2 regions of the Chryseobacterium gossypii genome follow, and region 1 is predicted to be linked to the other one. Evidence: riboswitches for the same ligand, from Rfam matches in the RefSeq annotation. Region 1 holds a riboswitch; the other holds the start of a gene.
The links. A riboswitch is a leader RNA that binds a small molecule or an ion and turns the genes downstream of it on or off. The one in region 1 is predicted to bind cobalamin.
Positions count from the first base shown of each region.

Region 2: it holds a riboswitch for cobalamin, as region 1 does, so the genes downstream of both, ABMQ40_RS01115 (TonB-dependent receptor plug domain-containing protein) here and ABMQ40_RS04525 (acyl-CoA thioesterase) in region 1, are expected to answer to the same signal.

Region 1 is NZ_JBGCUR010000004.1:97,286-106,949, reverse strand. Features, by position in the region: gene ABMQ40_RS04550 (1-acyl-sn-glycerol-3-phosphate acyltransferase) at 1-465, opposite strand, end outside; gene ABMQ40_RS04545 (PspC domain-containing protein) at 760-2,481, opposite strand; gene ABMQ40_RS04540 (PadR family transcriptional regulator) at 2,493-2,822, opposite strand; gene ABMQ40_RS04535 (T6SS effector amidase Tae4 family protein) at 3,176-3,487, shown strand; gene ABMQ40_RS04530 (HD domain-containing protein) at 3,753-4,343, shown strand; gene ABMQ40_RS04525 (acyl-CoA thioesterase) at 4,375-4,758, opposite strand; cobalamin riboswitch at 4,869-5,048, opposite strand; gene ABMQ40_RS04520 (hypothetical protein) at 5,079-5,879, opposite strand; gene ABMQ40_RS04515 (ATP-binding cassette domain-containing protein) at 5,909-6,571, opposite strand; gene ABMQ40_RS04510 (GEVED domain-containing protein) at 6,978-8,030, shown strand; gene ABMQ40_RS04505 (endonuclease MutS2) at 8,197-9,664, opposite strand, start outside.
Region 2 is NZ_JBGCUR010000001.1:218,400-228,063, forward strand. Features, by position in the region: gene ABMQ40_RS01105 (CCA tRNA nucleotidyltransferase) at 1-857, shown strand, start outside; gene ABMQ40_RS01110 (YncE family protein) at 1,015-2,052, opposite strand; gene ABMQ40_RS01115 (TonB-dependent receptor plug domain-containing protein) at 2,065-3,894, opposite strand; cobalamin riboswitch at 3,927-4,103, opposite strand; gene cdd (cytidine deaminase) at 4,169-4,651, opposite strand; gene namA (NADPH dehydrogenase NamA) at 4,750-5,802, shown strand; gene ABMQ40_RS01130 (DUF2752 domain-containing protein) at 5,829-6,119, shown strand; gene ABMQ40_RS01135 (CCC motif membrane protein) at 6,142-6,468, shown strand; gene ABMQ40_RS01140 (endonuclease) at 6,540-8,081, opposite strand; gene ABMQ40_RS01145 (T9SS type A sorting domain-containing protein) at 8,338-9,144, shown strand; gene ABMQ40_RS01150 (DUF4136 domain-containing protein) at 9,217-9,664, opposite strand, start outside.

The DNA of each region.
Region 1 (9,664 bases):
CCTTTCATAAGGAATGGTGTAGCCCAGGTAAATGATTTTTCTTTTGAAATCACCGGCAGCCAAAACAATCGGAACCTTGGCAGCCAGCGCCATATGATAAAAGCCCTTTCTCCATTTCGGTACCCAGCTCCTTGTACCTTCCGGAGTGATCACCAAACTGAAGCTGTCTTTCCCGAATTCCCTGGCAACAAAGTTTACCAGATCATTTTTCTGGCTCCTGTCAATACCAATTCCTCCTAAACCTTTTACAATACCTCCGTACCAGGCTTTGGTATGCGCATCCTTAATGATTACTTTTAACGGCTTTTCCAGCGCCCAATAGGCAAAATTTCCCAGGATATATTCCATGTTGTGGGTATGCGGGGCAACAACGAGGATACATCTGTTCAGCTGGTTTACATCACCCTGCATAACGATCTTCCAGCCTAAGATTTTTAACATCAGCTTGCCAATGAGTTTTTTCATAAATCTTCCGTATTAAACAAAAAAGTATAACCAAACTTTGGTTATACTCTACAAATATATTGAAATATTATCGCTCTTAAAATAAACCGCTGATCAAATCTACGATTTTCATTACAATTTCTAGTGCAACTTGTACCATTTTGTTCTGCTTTTGATTTGGTTATTAATTTTTTACGAAGATAAGATAATTTAGTGAAACAGAGATATTAAAATTTACTTTTTTTGAGAGAAGAAGGGTGTGAATTTCAAACGGTTGCTATCCATTCACACCTTCTTGCCACTCTCTGCAGTTAATTATTTAGTCTGTATGGAAATTTCATTTTTTCCGTCATTCACTCTGATGTCTACATCTCCGCCTTTTACTTTTTTAATTTCGGATTTCATAGAGTCAATCACTTTATTTGCCTGGGAGGCCGGAACCTTTTTCCCGTTGATGATGATGCTGTCTTTGTCATCAGAGCTGTATTCGATAGTAGAGCCATTGACGGTGATTTTATTCTTTTCAATTCTGATGTTGCCGTCTTCATCCTTATCCTGGTCATCATCATTTATACCGTCACCGTTTAAGTCACCGTCAAAATCAATTCTGTCTTTTTTTACAGGAATTACAACGGCTTTTTGAGGTACTACAAGCTCATAATCAACCCTGTAATCTCTGAATCTGTGCTGATAAGGATACCTGATATAGTTTGGAAGTATGACCTTGTTTCCTACCACATCTACAGGAACACTTACATCAACCGGCACATTATATCCGTTTCCTTCCTTTTTAATGATCAGATAAGGGGTTTTTACATCCGGTTTTCTTGTAACCTGCACATAGATATAGTCTTCCTTATACACAGACTTTTTATCTGAATAGATATCATCATCATAAGCAATGAAGTTTTGCGGGATGTTTACCTGCTTCACATCTACATAGATACTGTCTGAAGTGGTATTGATGGCGATATTTTCTGTGTCTTCCTTGCTGCCTCTGTAGATCAGATCCCTTTTGGCCATATGAACCCCGAAATAAGTGCCCAGACCGATCAATATAAGGAATAAGGCTCCCAAAACCCAACCGATGTTCCTTAATTTCGTTTTCGGTGAGAATATTTTAATGCTCAGCAAACTGAAGATGATCGCAGGAATTAAAGATCCGATGATGATAATCGCGGTCAGAATCTTATCCATTCCGTTGTCATCAAAATAAAATCTTATCTCATTGGCCCCCGGAAAATCGGAATCCATTCCGAAAAGCCCGAATACCGCGAATACTCCGATAATGCTGCCCAGCGCCATGAAAACAAAGATACCTCCGATGATGTATTTGAAAACATTCCAGATCCCGCTTCCGGCATTACTGATGTAAGGTTTGGTTTCATGATACATTTCTCCGACCCTCTGAGTAGATTCGTTGGCAAACTGAACCAGCTTGTTGGACTCATTCTTAAGATTGTCGAAGTTCATAGGCTTTCCCTTCATTTTCAGGAAATCTGCTGCAGTTTCTGCTTTTGGCAATACGACCCAAAGGATAATATACAGTAAGAAAACCAGAGTGGAAGAAATGGCGGCGGTAAAAGTCCCAAGAAGGAAGATTCCCAGCCAGATGGCTCTCATGGCAGTAATATCCATTCCCAGATAATGGGCTAAACCTGCGCAAACTCCTGCTATTTTTTGTCTTTCAGGATCCCGGAACAATTGTTTTTTATCTGTATATGGAGTACCGGAGGAATATGCTTTTTTTGTATTTTTTTCAGAATAGTAAGCCTCTTCCTGCTCTTCGATTTTTTCAGGAGTTCCTATCTGGGCAATTACCCTTTCTACATCCGTATCATTGATTACTTCACGCTTACCCAGTGAATCCCTGAAAATTTCAACCATTCTGATTTCTATGTCGTGCATTACCTCATCGGCTTCCGAAGCATCCAGCGAGCTTCTCAGAGCATTAAGGTAATCGCCTAGCTTTATATATGCGTGTTCTTCTATGGTAAAAGAAAAACCTGCGAGTCCTATTGAGAGTGTCTTGTTCATAGCTTTGTTTTTTAATTTTTTTGAGTGATTTGGTTTACTGAATCTGTTAATTCATTCCAGGTATTTTGAAGTTCATCTAAAAACAGCTTACCTTTTTCAGTGATCTGATAGTATTTTCTTGGCGGGCCTCCAGTGGATTCTTCCCACCTGTATGAAAGAAACTCACCATTTTTTAATCTTGTTAAAAGAGGGTAGAGGGTTCCTTCTACAACATCCAGCTTTCCTTTTTTTAGTTCATCTATAAGGTCGGAAACATACATTTCACGATGGTTGATGAGACTTAAAATACAGAATTCCAGAATTCCTTTTCGCATTTGCGCTTTGGTATTTTCAGTATTCATCTTAATAAGTTTTTAATTAGTGATATGTAGAATCGGTTCCTAGCTAGTTGAACCTATTCTAATTTTACATTACAAAGATATATAATTAAAATGGTATTATGCAATACAAAGTAGTGAAAAAATAATAAACATTATTGTAAGTGATTGGTTTTCAGTTAAATTATTTTTCATACCTAAATGAACGAATCTTAAATTTTAAGAAAATCAAGGGGTTTTTTATTATTTTTTCTTTTTATTAACTGGATATAAATAGGAAAATTATTACATTATGGTTATAAAGTTTTCTATTCATGGTAAGATTGAAGAACTGTGGAAAACCACCCTGGAAAAGGCTCTCATTCTTTAATGTCTGATTGTTCCCAAATCAATGTGCTATAAGAATGAGTGAAGCTTTCAATAAGTACAGGTTAGATTTGCTTTCTTTTCACGGTGTCAAATGCTGGGAAAAGCATGAAGATAGTTTTAAACATTTTCTAAGAGCAGGAGAATTAACAAAATGGATGGATATGCATCCGGAAATTTTTGGAAATGCTGTCAAACTTTCAAGAAAAAAATATCCTAAAATGAATCATAAAGTTTCAAACATAAAGACATTGTTTTTATTAAGATGGATGGCTTGGAGTACAAGCATCAATTATAGTAATTGGGGATACTATAATGGATAAAGATAATGCTAGAACAATTTGTGGAAAGACTTTGCAGGGTATTTCATTGAAAAAGAATAATAAAATCAGTATTTCTACAGGTACTATAAAAGACTCAGCACTTTTGCCTTGATTCGTGGATTGATGAAAAAGAGTTTAGCGGTCTCTCCTCAGATTTATATGATAATAAATAAATTAAAAGTATTCTTAACAGGATGCTTTTATTATATCTTGTTACCAGAATTTTGGACATTCAGTTTTGCCGATTATAATGTATTTTTGCAGAATGAAGATCCAGAAAGAAATTGACTTTATTGTAGCCGTTGATGCTTTAAAAAATGTACAAAGGAGAAACTATAATGCAGATGACTCCCGGAGGGAAAATACCGCCGAGCATTCATGGCAGATTATTATTTTAGCCCAGATTCTTTATCCATACGCTAAAAACAGGGCGGAGATTGATTTATTGAGAGTGATTCGGATGCTCTCGATTCATGATCTGGTGGAAATTGAAGCCGGAGATACCTTTCTGTTTGATGAAAAGGCTATGGTTGGGAAATTTGAACGAGAAAAGCGGTCGGCTCAAAATATTTTCGGTATTCTGGATGAGCCCCTAAGATCAGAATTTTTTGACCTGTGGCTTGAATTTGAAGAAGAGAAGACCCCCGATGCTGTTTTTGCCTGTGCCATAGACAGAATCATGCCGTTTATCCTGAATTCCCATACATCAGGAAAAAGCTGGACGGAAGCTCATGTTACGGAAAAGCAGATCCGAAATATGCTGGAACATGCCATTACCCGAGCTTCGGACGAGATGGGAGAGGCTTTCGAATTGCTGCTGGACAGGAATCTGGCAACCGAAAAAGTATTGAGATAGGTTTTGGGCGGCCGCAGGCCGCCCAAAAACCTTACAGTATCGATACCGGCTTTTTGGATTCATCAATTGCCACAAAAGTAAAATCCCCTACGATGGCTCTTTCCCTTTCATAAGAATACATCTGTTCGGTATAGATCTCAACGTTCACTTTCATACTTGTAGTACCTACATGTGAAACCCTTCCGATCAGTTCAACAATCGTTCCTGCAGGAATAGGTATCTTGAAATCGATCCTGTCACTGCTTACGGTTACCACTCTTTTTCTTGCAAATCGCGTAGCGGCGATGAAGGCTACTTCATCCATCAGCTGCATGGCTGTACCTCCGAAGAGAGTGTCGTAATGATTGGTAGTATTCGGGAATACCGCTTTGAAAATTCTCGTCTCGGATGCTTCAATTCTTTCTTCTGTTGTCATATTTCATTATTATAAGGCGAGATGAACAATATTGAAAACAGAATAATAACAGGAATATAAGGCTCCTGAAACAATTCATCAGATCAATAAACTTCAAATCGCGAAAGTTTTTTGTTTATAAGAAAAAGGCAGGTCTCCTGGCTTGTAACATCTTTATTCCCTTCCCATGCATGCTGCACAGTGGGTCTTTAATAAAGACTTCGGTTACTTACAGTTGCGCGACAGCTCGTGATTTTCACACGATTCCCTTTTAATCCCCGTTAAGAAGAACCCGTTTCCGGATGAATAAGCATTAGGCTTTTCAGTGCAAAAATAATAATTTATTCCGGGTTTTTATAGATAATCTGGCTGGCAACCCTTCCTTCTTTAATGGTCCAGAGTGTTGTATACCTGTTTTCACCCGATCCGTTGATCATATAAAGAAAAATATGGTCATTATCTATGGAGGTTACACCAATGTTGTCAAAATCCATGGTCGGCTGAAACATATTTTTAATCGCTTCCCTTACAAACACGGAGCCTCGGCCGGGCTGCTGAACCCTGATTGATTTGATTTCCGTCATTCCTTCAGGAATCGTATTGCTGATTCCCCAGGGTTTTACCTTATCTATGGTAAGGATATTGCCGATACTGTCCTTCTCCTGTTTACGATAGCTGGCGTTGGACGGATAAATGTCAATGATAACTTTGCTTCTTTGGGCCGTGGGTATCTTCGGGTTGCTGTTATCGGTAAAGATAAGGGACCGCCCGTTTTTAGACCGAGATGGCGTGAATTGCGGTAACTGATCAATGAAGGCGATACGGTCTTTATTTACCATACCTTCCTTATCCAGGGTCTCATACCGTACGAAAGGCTTTTCCACACCACCTTTCTCCGGGTATTTGATCCAGATCCATTCTGTTTCGCCGGGTGCCGGCTTTACATAGACAAAAACATCTCCTCTCCGCATGCGGATCTTATCTACGATCTTTCTGTAATTATCTTTAGGAACACGTACCATTGCATAGCCTTCCTCAGCTTTCACAACTCCAAAAGGGACCTTATTCTGCCCTTTCACAAAAGCCAGGGAGAAAAAACTGAAAATGGATACATATAATGCCTTGTTTACGGAAATCATCATGAAAATTTTTGATAGTCCAAATATATAAATTAAAAAGTTTTCGGGAGATAATTATACATTTCCAATTCCTTAAAATCTTTTATCCGCTTTAGATGAGTATCAGAAAGCAGACACACGTCATCAGAGAGGTCAAGAACATCCCGGTAGCTATGGTCTGAAATGATGAATCCCTTTTGTTTTGATCTTTCCCGGATCAATATTTTAAGTTCACCGGCAATTTTAGGAGAAAGGCTGTGAAAAGGCTCGTCCAATAAAATAAAAGCGGATTCGGAATAGATGATTAATAAGGTTTCCACCATTCTCTGCTCCCCGCCGGAAAGCTTTCCAACGGTATGATCTAAAAATGGACGGATCAAACTCACCTTCAAAAGCTCATCCGCTTCCTCCTTGCCGCAAAACAGATCTATTAAGGTTTTAACGTTCATATTTTTAGGCAAAAACGGGTGCTGAGGCAGATAAGCGATTCTGTTCCGCCTGTCAAACTGGTTTTTAAGAATAATATCATTAAACCTTATAAATTGGGTTTTACCTTTAATAGTCCCGAAAATGATCTGTAATAAAGTGGATTTTCCGGCCCCGTTTCTTCCGAGGAGGCCCACGATTTTCCCGGTTTCACAACCCAAATAAATATCCTGTAGAATGTGCTTTGATCCATAGGATTTCGTGACACTGTCTACATGCAATTTATTCATATACATCTTGTGACAAAATTGACGATTAAACTTATGGATAGGGTCAGTATCCATAGAAAGCTTCTCGAGAATCCGAAGCCCGCGTAAAAGAAATATTCATTTTTTAACCTCAGCTCATAAATGAAATAGTGAATAGCCGGGAAAATTATAAGGAAACACAATCCGAAATTACGGATATTGAATCCCGTCTGAAAAACAAGCAATAAAGAAGATACAACAGCAGGGATTAGCAGTTTCAGATAAAATATTCCGAGAATCTTAAAGCTTTTGATCATAGATCAAATCTAAGAAGAAATTGTAATTTTTGACTAACAAATTTTAAAATATAATATTTTATTGCTAAATTATAATAATAATTATTGGTTTTTTATTAATTTTAGATAAAAATTTAAAATCAGTATAGAAAATGATAAAAAAACTATTTTATTTCTTTATACTGTTTGCCGGAATCATTCTGTGCCAGGGTAAAAACTCCGGGGCAGCGGCTGGGTTTACGGTTCCGACAAACGTTATGGCAACGGAAATCACCCTTTCATCGGCAAAGCTCACCTGGAGCCCGATTCCCGGAGGTCAGTATCTGGTGGAGTTCAGAGTTTCGAACGGTGTCTGGGTAGGGCCTTTTCAAACGGTAAATACTTTTTATGACATTAGCGGCCTGATACCCTGCACTGTATATGAAGCCAGGGTAAGAGATGCGACAAATCCCGCTGATGTATCAAATACGGTAACCTTTAAGACGAGATTGAACTACTGTCTGGCAGGGTCGGTAGATCCATCCATCATGCAGATCGTCACTGTGAGCGTTACCCCTGCAGGAGGGCTGCCACAAATGATAAGCAATTCCGGGGCTTCAACTTATACGGACTATCGGGAAGATCCGACACGTCAGATTTACCTGGCTTCTGATTCATCATTAAATTCAGTTTTTGTCAGCAAGGGATGGGCTTCCGGACAAACCCCTACTGCAATAAGCGTATGGATAGATTTCAACGGAAATGGAGATTTTGAGCCATCGGAAAGGATTATTGGCACCGGTCTGAGCATGTTCGCCAGCGGAATAGTACATACCTTTTCTGTTCCTGCTTCTGCTTCAGGCCCCGCATGTGGCGTTACAATGAGGGTTATGATGAGCGAGGCTCTTACTACCGATGCCTGCACCGTTGTTGCCAGTGGTGAGGTGGAAGATTATAATGTTATTTTCACCGAACGTAGCCTGGCTGTAGATGAAACGGGAAAAAATAAGGATATCCACATCTATCCGAATCCTGTCTCTGATATTATCCATATCTCAGGGACCTCGGGAAATGAGTTTGAAATTTATAATACACTCGGGCAAAAAATAAGGGAAGGAAAGATTTCAGACAGGAAAGTGGACGTCCATGATCTTGTTGAAGGCGTTTACTTTCTCCAGGTCAGGGGCAAAGAAAACAGCCCGCGCCTCAAGTTTATCAAAAGATAATCAGAAGAGTGCTCAGTAAGGGTGCTCTTTTTTAATGGCATAACTAAAGCTTCACAGTGATTTATCGGCTTTATATTGTCCTGATACTGTATGATATCTGAAATTTTGAAGCATGAACGAAAAAGAGAGCCTTTCCGGCCCTCTTGATCATAATTAAACTGTCTTTTTAAATCCTTTCCAATTCATCCGCATCAATCGTGGTCTTGAAGGTACCGTAGTTGACAATAACCTTGTTCTTGGAGATTTTTTCGATCGTTCCCACGCTTGTGCTTCCCGTGATCCGCACCCGTTGTCCTACTTTCATCCAGAGCGCGCGGTCGCTTTTGCGTTTCTCTTCCAGCTTTTCATTGGTCTCTGCGATCTTTTCCTTCACTTCCTCTCTTTTCAATTGCTGGGTAATCTTTCTTTTTACGATCTGGAGTCGTTTACTCTCATCCTTGTCAGTACCGAGTTTCCTGAATTTTTCCTGTTCCAGGAGCTTTACAAAATCCTTTACTATGTCTTTTCTGGATTTACCTTTGGTATAGCTGTCAATAAAAGCTTCGATCTTGCTTCCGAACTGCAGTCTGCGATGTTCTTCTTCATACAGCTTCTGGAAATTATACAATTTCTGCTGAAGCTGATCGTTGAGTTTTTGGAGATTGTCGCGCTTATCTTCCACGGATTCCTTTCTCTCGGCCAGATCAGATTTCAGCTTTTCAACCTCAAACTTTTCCTGCTGAAGCTTAACTATCGTTTTATCAAGGTTTACAATGTCATGTTCCACTTTTTTCTTGGCAGAATGGATGATGAATCTTGGAATCTTATTCTTTTCGGCCACTTCGAACGTAAATGAGCTTCCGGCCTGTCCTACTTCCAGCTTATACATGGGTTCCAGTGTTTCCTCATTAAACAGCATCGCGGCATTTTCAGCATTGGGAAGCTGTTCAACAACTAATTTGATGTTGGTATAATGAGTAGTGATAATGGCAAAGCTCTTTTTGTCGTAGAAATATTCGAGAAAGCTTTCTGCCAAAGCTCCGCCCAGTTCCGGATCAGATCCCGTTCCGAACTCATCGATCAGTAAAAGCGTGTTTCCGTCAGCTTCACGGATGATCCCCGACATTTTCTTCAGCCTGGAAGAATAGGTGGAAAGATGATTCTCTATAGATTGGTTATCCCCGATATCCGTCATGATTTTCTCAAAGAAAAACATTTCCGATTTGGGATGTACCGGAACCAAAATCCCGCTCTGGATCATCAGCTGAAGCAAGCCAACCGTTTTTAGCGTGATTGATTTTCCTCCTGCATTCGGACCGGAAATACAGATGATTCTGTTATGTTCCGTTAAGGTCAGGGTTTGTGGGAAAATATTTTTGTTTTCAGCTTTGTTTCTCAGCCAAAGCAGCGGATGGTAGGCATCTCTTAACCTTAAGGTCTTATGACGGTTGATTTTCGGTAAAACCCCGTGGATCAGCTCAGCGAATTTAGCCTTGGCCCTGGTCAGGTCAAGATCAAAAATATAGGACTGATATTCTGTAAGCTGGGGTTGAAATTCTGCCAGCTCTGCGGTCAGCTTTCTCAGGATCTTATCGATTTCCTTTTTTTCTTCCTCTTCATTTTCCCGGAGCTTAAAATAGTGTTTCACTACACTA
Region 2 (9,664 bases), on a different contig from region 1:
AAGAAAATTCTTTGTCGGCAATAAAGCAGGAAGCTGAAAGGATCAAAATAGTCTCAATGGAAAGGATCATGGTTGAATTTAACAAGATCATGCTTTCCCAAAAGCCTTCTGTAGGTTTGAAATTAATGGAGGAAACAGGACTTTTAAAACTTATTATTCCGGAACTGATTGATCTTAAAGGTGTGGAAGAGGTGGAAGGACAAACCCATAAAGACAACTTTTATCATACGCTGGAAGTTGTAGATAATATCTCGGAGAATACAGACAAACTGTGGTTGCGCTGGTCTGCATTGCTTCATGATATCGGTAAGGCGCCTACCAAGAAGTTTGTTGAAGGAACCGGCTGGACCTTCCACGGACACGAGTTTTTAGGATCAAAAATGGTGAAATCCCTGTTTCAAAGGCTGAAATTGCCATTGGGAAATGATATGAAATATGTCCAGAAAATGGTGAAGCTTTCTTCCCGCCCGATCGCACTGATTACGGATGATGCTTCTGATTCAGCATTAAGAAGGCTGCTGTTTGACGCCGGTGAAGATCTGGAAGATCTGTTTACCCTTTGCAAAGCGGACATTACAACCAAAAACACCAGGAAACAGGAGAAGTTCAAGAAGAATTTCGAGTACGTAGCCGTGAAGATAAAGGAAGTGGAAGAAAAAGACCATATAAGGAATTTTCAACCGCCTATTTCAGGGGAAGAGATTATGGAAATGTTCAACCTTAAGCCCGGACGCGAGATCGGTATTTTAAAAGAAAAAGTGAAAGAAGCTATTCTGGAAGGCGAAATCCCGAATGAAAAAGAGCAGGCAAGGAATTTTGTGATTTCAGAAGCCGGAAAACTAGGACTGAAAATATAATGATTATACCAATAAAGCAACTGAAATCCGGTTGCTTTTTTTATGCAATTCATACCCAAACAAAACCCGGCGGTTTCGGAGAAACCGCCGGGCAAAAAAACACAAATGATGAAAAAAAAAATATTTATTTTATACGGGAGTATATGAGCATAGCTTCCTAGTTGATATAGAAACCGTTAGCACCTTTCCCTGCCGTAAAAGTCTGAAGCAGTGATCCGGACAGGTTGTAAACTTTGATCTCGCTGTCCTGTGTAAATCCCTTTGAATCCGAAGTGAAGATCCTTCCGTTGATCACATTGAATCCGTACAGAGTGGAATAAGGCCCGTTATCGGTCACTGTAATTATCGGGTTTGTAGGTACTGTGTTCGTATTCATATTCATGGCATATATTTTATTGCCGGAAGTGAAATAAAAGGTATCACCATAAATTTCAAGATTGGTGGCATTGGCGATTCCGGTCAGGGTGGTGGTCTTTACAATATCTCCTGTGCTTGATATCTTATAGATATAAGAATCTGTAGTTCCCGCAGCAATAGAGTACACATTATTGTTATTGGCAATAGTCTTATTGATATTTCCGTTAGGCAGGGTGATCACAGACTCAATTTCGTTGTTTGAAGTATTGATATAGGTGATCTTATTTCCCATGCCGTAAGAGGCGTTCTGAACGAAAATATTACCGCCGGCCTGTACAATTCTTTCAGCAGTGTCAGCCAAAGGAATCTTTTTCACAAAAGCCGAATTAGCCGCATTGTAGACACTTACATATTTATCACCGTTGAATACATCATTAGTCACGTAAATATAATTGTTGGCAAAAGCCATGTATCGGGGCTGATTGATCTGTTCGGTAATCTCACCGTATTTTTTGAACGTATTGCGGTCTACAATCTGGATTTTATTGGAGTTGTTCAATACCAGATAAGCCGCGCCACCATTAAAGACAATGGTCTGCAAAACATCACCTAAGCTGGCGCCCCCATTGCTGTTTGAGAAAATATTATCCTGTTTTGATGTTAAGTCACTGGTTACGAAAGTTACATCAGCATTCGGGGTTCCGAAGTTGCCCTCATTGGAAATAAGGTATCCGTTACCGTAAAACATCTCCTGGGTGACGCTGCTGTCACTGTTACAGGAAACATTAAAAAGCAATGTCAATGCAAAAATAAGAGGTAAAAGCTTAGATATTTTCATATATTTTAAATTTTAAAAATTTATTGTTGCAAAAATAGTATAATTTTTCTTTGGCATAGGGTAGTAGGCTACAGTTTCGTAAACGGTGTTCGTAACGTTATTTATTCTGAAACCTAATGTATATTTTTTTAAAACTGTTGCTGACAGCCCTGTATTCAGAACAAAATAAGGGTCCAGAGCATCAGCCTTTTTCCCGTCTGTGGTTGTATAGGTAAGCCCGTTGAACATTCCCTGTACAAATATCCTGAAGAAGCTGTACCGGTAATCAATATTTCCGAAGGCCTTATGCAAAGGTACGTACATCAGCTGTTTTTTTGTTTCCTGATTAACGGACTTTGCGAATGTATAGCCTGCATTCAGGCCGATCTGGTGACTACCGAAACTTTTATTATAAGTGATCTGGGATTCCAGCCCGTAGGATTCCACCTTAAGGGTATTAAACGGTGCCCAGTATCCGTATGGGGTGGGAAGCCAGTTGATAAGATTGGAAATGTTCATGTAATAAGGGCTCAGGATGATCTTAAAATTACCAAAGCTGAATTCATGATCCATATCCGTCTGAATGGAAGTTTCGGCTTTCAGGTCAGGATTTCCTCCGGGTTGCCAGTAAAGATCGTTGAAAGTGGGAAACCTGACGTTTCTGGAAAGGTTCAGTCCGATGCTGTACCATTTTAAGGCCCTCCATTTCCCGGAAAACGAATACAGAACGGGGGAGGAAAAGCCTTCCGCAAAATCTTTCTTGATCCCGGCCTCAAAACGCAGATCTGAGATGGCAAAATACCTTAATAAACCAGCCACAGAACCGGCGTTTCTTTTAACGTCGCCAACACCTGAGGTGCCGGCACCTTCTCCGGTATTTACCTGGAATTCGGTAATAACGTTCATATTGAGCTTAGGAAGAATGAAATAATTGAAATCATTCTTCACAATATAATTTTTCCCGGTGGCACCACTGGTTTCAGGCTTGCTGATATCACTGAAATACTGGAAATTTTCTTCAGTATAAGCCGTCTTCAGGCTGTTGGATAACTTTCCGGTATTGACGTCCCAGGCCAGTAAGGTCCGTACACTCTGAGTTTCATACTTTGTCTTGTTCCCATTTTCAACGAAAATCGGGTAGTGTTGGGAAGAATCGAAAAACTGGCTTTGCCACGAAATCGTCTGATGGCGGGCAATCTTATAAGAAGCGCCGATATTGAAGGTAGCATTGTTATATTGTCCGTTCCGGTTGATATAGTTCCTTTCCTCCACTTCATAATCATTGCGGCTGATAAAATAATTCCCTGAAACCTTAATGCTGAACCTGTCATTGCTGAAAGACGCTTTGGCGAAATGATTATAAGTATCGAAAGAAGACGCTTCCGAATAAAGTGAGGCATGAAAACCTTCATTGAAGTGGAGATTGTTATTCAGATGAATGCTCCCGCCTATTGCACCGCTTCCGTAAACAACACTCCCGCCCCCTGGTTTTATTTCCATCTGATCATAGCCGAATAAAGGGATGTTGTTGATGTCTCCCTGCCCTAAAAAAACGGAGTTGATGTTGATCCCGTTCCATACAAAAGCGGTCTGTTGTGCGGTAGTTCCCCTGAATGAAGGTGATGATACCGCTCCACGGCCGTTTTCCTTAATATAAAGAGAAGTTTGGAAGCGTAAAACATCAGACAGGCTAGCAGAGTTTTTTTGGATATCCGTGGCAGAAAGCGTATTTACCTTGTGGAAAAGTTTCGCTTTATTCATCTGATTATCAAAAATATATACGGTGTCGATGGTTTTCTCTTGTCCAAAAAGAAAACATCCGTAAGATGAAAAAAGCAGTACTAAAGATCTTTTTATATCCATACTATTTTACTTTTCCTCCGAAAGCAACATATTTTTGATTTTTAATTTTGGCAGGTCTCCTGGCTTTCGCTTTTCTGCACCTTCCCGTTTGCACAGTGGTTTTTTTGCAGAAACACTTACTACGATTTACAGTTGCGGGGACAGCTTGGGATTTTCACCCAATTCCCTATTATTTCCGTTTTATGGAAACCAAAATTTTTGCAAATATAAATTTATTAAACCGAAATGCAAAAAAATCATTACGGCTTTCAGTGTTGGGGATCAGTATTCAAGGTTATAAAAAGGTAGCATCAAAATAAAACGGAAGAAGATCTTTGATAGAATATACTTTTACCACTTCCTCATTCATACTTGAAAAATAAAGATTTATATTTTCGTTTTGCTTCGTTTCATATTCAATCAGACTTTGCCTGCAGGCCCCACAGGGAGGGATCGGAGGATTTTTTTCATCGGACCCTTCGGGGCCGCCTACGATAAAAATCTTTTTTACTTTTACATCCGGAAAATTGGCTGCAACCCAGAACAAAGTGGTTCTCTCAGCGCAGAGACCGGAAGGGAAGGCAGCATTTTCCTGGTTGTTCCCGGAATAGATCTCGCCGTTTTCCAATAGTACGGCACAGCCCACCAGAAATCGTGAATAGGGCGCATAAGCATTTTCACGGGCCTGCTTCGCCCTCTCAAACAACTTTTTCTCTATATCGTTCAGCTCATTGTTACTTTTAAAGTATTCGTAACTGATTTGAGTTTCTTTTTTCATATATTGTGGATTAAAAAAAGGGGGATAAATTTAGCTCTTTTTACCAAGGTGGACAATAAATTTATACACTAAAAAAAACTTAAAAATTCAGACTGAACATGTTATATACTCCTATTAAATTCAGGAATGTGGAATTGAAAAACCGATGGGTGATGTCTCCGATGTGTATGTATTCCTGTGAAGACGGCATGGCGAATGATTTTCATTTTGTACATTACGGAAGCAGGTCGCAGGGAGGAACCGGTTTGATCATGGTAGAAGCTGCCGGTGTAGAACCCCGTGGCCGGATCACCAATCACTGCATGGGGATCTGGACGGATGAACAGGCGGAAAAACTACAGAAAATCGTTGAATTTGTGCACGGAAATTCAGAAAGCAAGATCGGAATCCAGCTGGCGCATTCCGGAAGAAAAGGATCTACCTGGAACAATGTACAGATCCCGGTTGAAGAAGGATGGGAAACCGTTGCTCCAAGCCCGATTCCTTATCAGCCTTCTGAAAGGATCCCGCATGCGTTGACGAAAGAAGAAATCAAAGAAATAATCCTGCGTTTTAAAGAAGCAGCCGCAAGAGCTGTAAAAGCCGGTTTTGATGTGGTTGAAATTCATGGCGCGCATGGTTACCTTGTTCATCAGTTCCTGTCTCCGCTTTCCAATATCAGAACAGATGAGTATGGCGGCAGCTTTGAAAACAGGATCAGATTCCTGCTGGAAATTGTAGATGCGGTGAATGAAGAACTGAATGAAAATGTTGCCCTATTTGTAAGGATCTCAGGAACCGAATATGCTGAAAACGGCTGGAACATACGGGACAGTATAGAGTTGGCAAAAGTGTTGAAGGAGCATTCAGTAGATTTGGTTGACGTATCAAGCGGAGGCAACATTCATGGTGCAAAGATTCCTGTTTATGAAGGCTATCAGGTTCCTTTTTCTTCACAGGTAAGAAACGAGGCGGAAGTAAAAACCGGTGCAGTAGGGCTGATCACCAGGATAGATCTGGCGGAGGAGATTCTTCGGAAAGGAGAAGCTGACCTGATATTCGTGGCAAGAGAAATTCTGAGAAATCCCTATACTGCGGTCCAGGGTTCATTTGAAATGAAAGAAGAATGCTTTTTTCCCCATCAGTATACCAGAGCGAAAATTTCTTCATAATTTTACCGGACCCGACAAAATGCAATATGAAAATTGAAGACTTTATGCTGCCCTGTCCCAGTAAAAAGTTCCTGGGGATAGAATGCTTCGGATGCGGTACCCAGAGAGCCATTGTTATGGTTTTTGAGGGAAGATTCTCCGAGGCATTCCATATGTTTCCGGCAGTATATACCCTTTTGCTGTTTTTTGCTACGGTTGTCCTTAATTTTATTGACAGAAAAAGGAACTATGGTAATGCATTGATTTTTCTGGCGATAGTCAATTCAGTTATCATGGTATTTTCATACTTTTATAAACATTTCTTTATAACACATTAAAAATAATCTTAAATTATAAGCTATGGACCAAAAATTGCCAAATGCACAAACAGTACTTATTCTAGGAATCGTTTCAGTAGTGGGAACATGCTGCTGTACAGGTTTAGTCGGAATTATATGCGGACTTATCGGCCTTAATAAATATAAAAATGATAAACTGCTTTACGATCAGAATCCGTCACTATATTCAGATTTCAATAACCTGAATACGGGGCGTATCTTATGTATCATAGGCCTGGCACTAGGCTCTTTGCAGGTCCTTTATATGGTTTATGCCATTGCAACCCTGGGCTGGGATGGATATATGCAGCAAATACAGCAGCTTTCCAGAATGGGAAGAGGGGTATAATGGACAGATCGTTATTGAAAAAATCAAAGGCCGCATGATTGCGGCCTTTGACTTTTTCAATAGATGAATAGTTATCTAACAATAAATTTTAGCAGAGTACTGTCCAGTTTTAAAATATAAATTCCTGGTTCGAGTTTTTGGATCCTTATAGAATTTCCATTTCCTTTGAAGGGGTTTTCAATGGTCTGCATTATTTTTCCCTGAAGATTATAAATTTCAGCCTTTTTGATATTCTGGGTGTTTCCTTTTATAAAAATTTCCTGATTTGAAACCGGATTAGGATATACCTGCAGGCTTTCTGCTTCCGATGATCCGGAAATATTGCTGCTTAGCTTTGAAGCTGTTGTTCCCGGATAGCAGGTCCAGCTCAGATTATCAATGGCAACACGGTTGCTTGTTGAACTATTGGTCAGGGTTACGATCACATTTCCGGAAACATTGATGTTGCTGAGGGTAGTGGTGGTTACATTGGAATTATAAGGAATGGTTCCTACGGTGACCCCATTCACCTGGACATTGAAGGTGCCGCTGCTTCCGCTGAACTTTAACTGAGTGGTAACGGTCAAAGAGCCGATACCATTACCCGAAGCGCTGGATTTTAATGATCCGTTTCTTACTGTGATGGCTTTATTGGTGATGGTCTGATCAGTTCTTGCATCCGTTGCGGTCCAGGTTACTCCGTTATTGGTCCACGTTCTTGTGGTATAGCTGGATGAGCTGCTTGTCGGAATCGTTTCAAAGGTCTCGTTTATACAGCCGGAAGGAGCAGGTGTTCCCGGATCCGTACCACCGCCTCCTGAATCTGAGCCGGAACCCCAGATAAGATTCACATAATTTGGATTGTCGATGAAAGGATTTCTGTTCCCCTGATAGGTATAGGATGAATTATTCCTGTTGATTTCAGCCTGAGAAACAGGATCCTGATTATGCCAGGCCAGCAAAACATTCAGCTCCCAGGTCTGCAGCCCCGGAAATGCTGAATTTCCCAGCATATTTCCTGAAGAAAAGGTAGAAAGCTTATTTTGATAACGGGTCACGAAATAGAAGATCATACGGGCCACATCACCTTTAAACTCATCGATAGGCTCAAACACGGTTCCTGAGTATCCTGATGAAACAGAATTTCCCAGCTTGGATCCGTTCAGCGATGTAAAAGTAGCTGTTCCCACCTTTCCAAAAGGATAATTGCTTCTCATCCCATTCACTTTTCCATCAGTGGCTCTGATAAAATGAATATCGGAAACCATCGGAGAAGCTTCATTAAATAAGCTTTGGGGAACGATATGCTCACGGTTGTAGCAGTTTCCTTCCACTGAATAGGTTCCGCACTGGTTCACTCCCGGGGTATATTTGTACGGATCTGTTCCGGCAGGCCTTTCTGAATAGATATCCAGAATAGACCCGTCATTTTCGTAATTTTTGTCGATGTCTGCTGTTTTATAACCGGTCCATAATCCGCTATAGCCCTTATCCTGGTGCCCGTTTGTAATGATGTTGCTCAGTGCGGTTTTCAATGCGGCGCCTGTCAGACCATTGGCAGCACTATAATAGCCCGCAGGAGCCTGGGCACTGGCTAAAGCTCCGAATACAAGAAATAATAATGTTTTTTTCATAATATAATATTTCGGTAAGATTACTACATTTTCTAGAGAAAAAAATTACGTGATTGTTAATTTTAATACGTCACGCATTTTATTTTTCATTCCATTAAAATACAAGATTATGTTGTAATAATTTTTATTTTATCATTGCTTGTGTTAATTTTTTTAGCTCTATTTCAATTTTTTATTTAGTTGATAAAAATCATGAATATTTTAAGATGATTATACGGATAAATAATTAATTTCGTCTTTATTATTTTTATTTAGAATGATTAAAAACTTATCTCTTAGAATTTGTCTGCCTGTAGCAGGCCTTTTATGCGGTATCTCATATACCCATGCACAATGTAATGCCGTGAGCGGTTTTGCGGAAAATTTTGATTCCTATAATGCTCCTGAAAGTATTGTTCCGGATTGCTGGGACAGGATTGTTCTGAATGGTGCCAGCCAGATTATCTCGAGTACGCAGCCCGCTTCGGGAACGAGCCAGATATATCAGTTCGGATATGGGAACGGCAAGATCTCAATAGTAATTATGCCAAGGGTCACCAATATCAATGCGGGGACCCACCGTTTCAGGTTCAAGGTGAAGGCGAATTCCGCGGGATTTTTGGAATTCGGCTATATTACGGATCCTTCCGATGCATCAACTTTTGTGGTCCTTGAAAATATTACGATCACAAATACCGCTTATGATAGTTCATCAGAAAGGATCTTCACCGTACCTGCTTCCGTACCTGCGAATGCCCGGCTGGCGATTCGTAATCCCGGAACGAGCTGGGCGGGGCATTATTGGGATGATGCAGTCTGGGAACCTATCCCGAACCTGGCTACTCATGAAACCTATTTGAATCCGGTAAAGGCTTATCCGAACCCCTTTAATGATGTCTTGCATATTTCGGATCTGAAGGAGGTAAAGACTATTACTGTTAATGATGCTGTGGGAAGAACGGTAAGAACCATCACGAAACCGGAAAAGGAATTGTATCTGGAAGATCTGGAAAAAGGTGTATATTTTGTAACGCTCCGATATAATAACGGTACGGACAGGATTATCAAAGCCATTAAAAAATAATTGCCAGCATTGCCATATAGTAAAAGCCGGTAACATCTGTACCGGCTTTTTTATGGTGAATGATTTTAAATATTATTTTCTTTGAGGAGGATAGTTGGCCATGATCTCGGCCATGATCTCAGGGATCTGCCTTTGTTTGGCTTTCGGTGAATCTACAGAAATTCCGCTTCCGATCCCCTGCCAAACCAGTTTATTGGTTTTTGCATCAATAAGATCAACGATCAGGGCACCTTCATTGTAATTACTGGTCCATGTTCTGTTCATGCCTATACCCCATCCGAAAGGACCGCCCCAGCCATACATGCCATAAGGAGAATTGGTGGTGATATCTGTTACCTTTTTATGATTAGCTTTTACATTTACGATAAGATCAGGGTTTTCCCCGGATGCAAGACCTTTGCTTTGTAATTGCCTTGATAATTCATTCAGAACCCTGTCTTTATCAATATCATTCAGTTTCAGATCATCAATTCTTATCTTATAGGTTTTATAAGAATTGAAATTGGCTGTTTCAGCATAA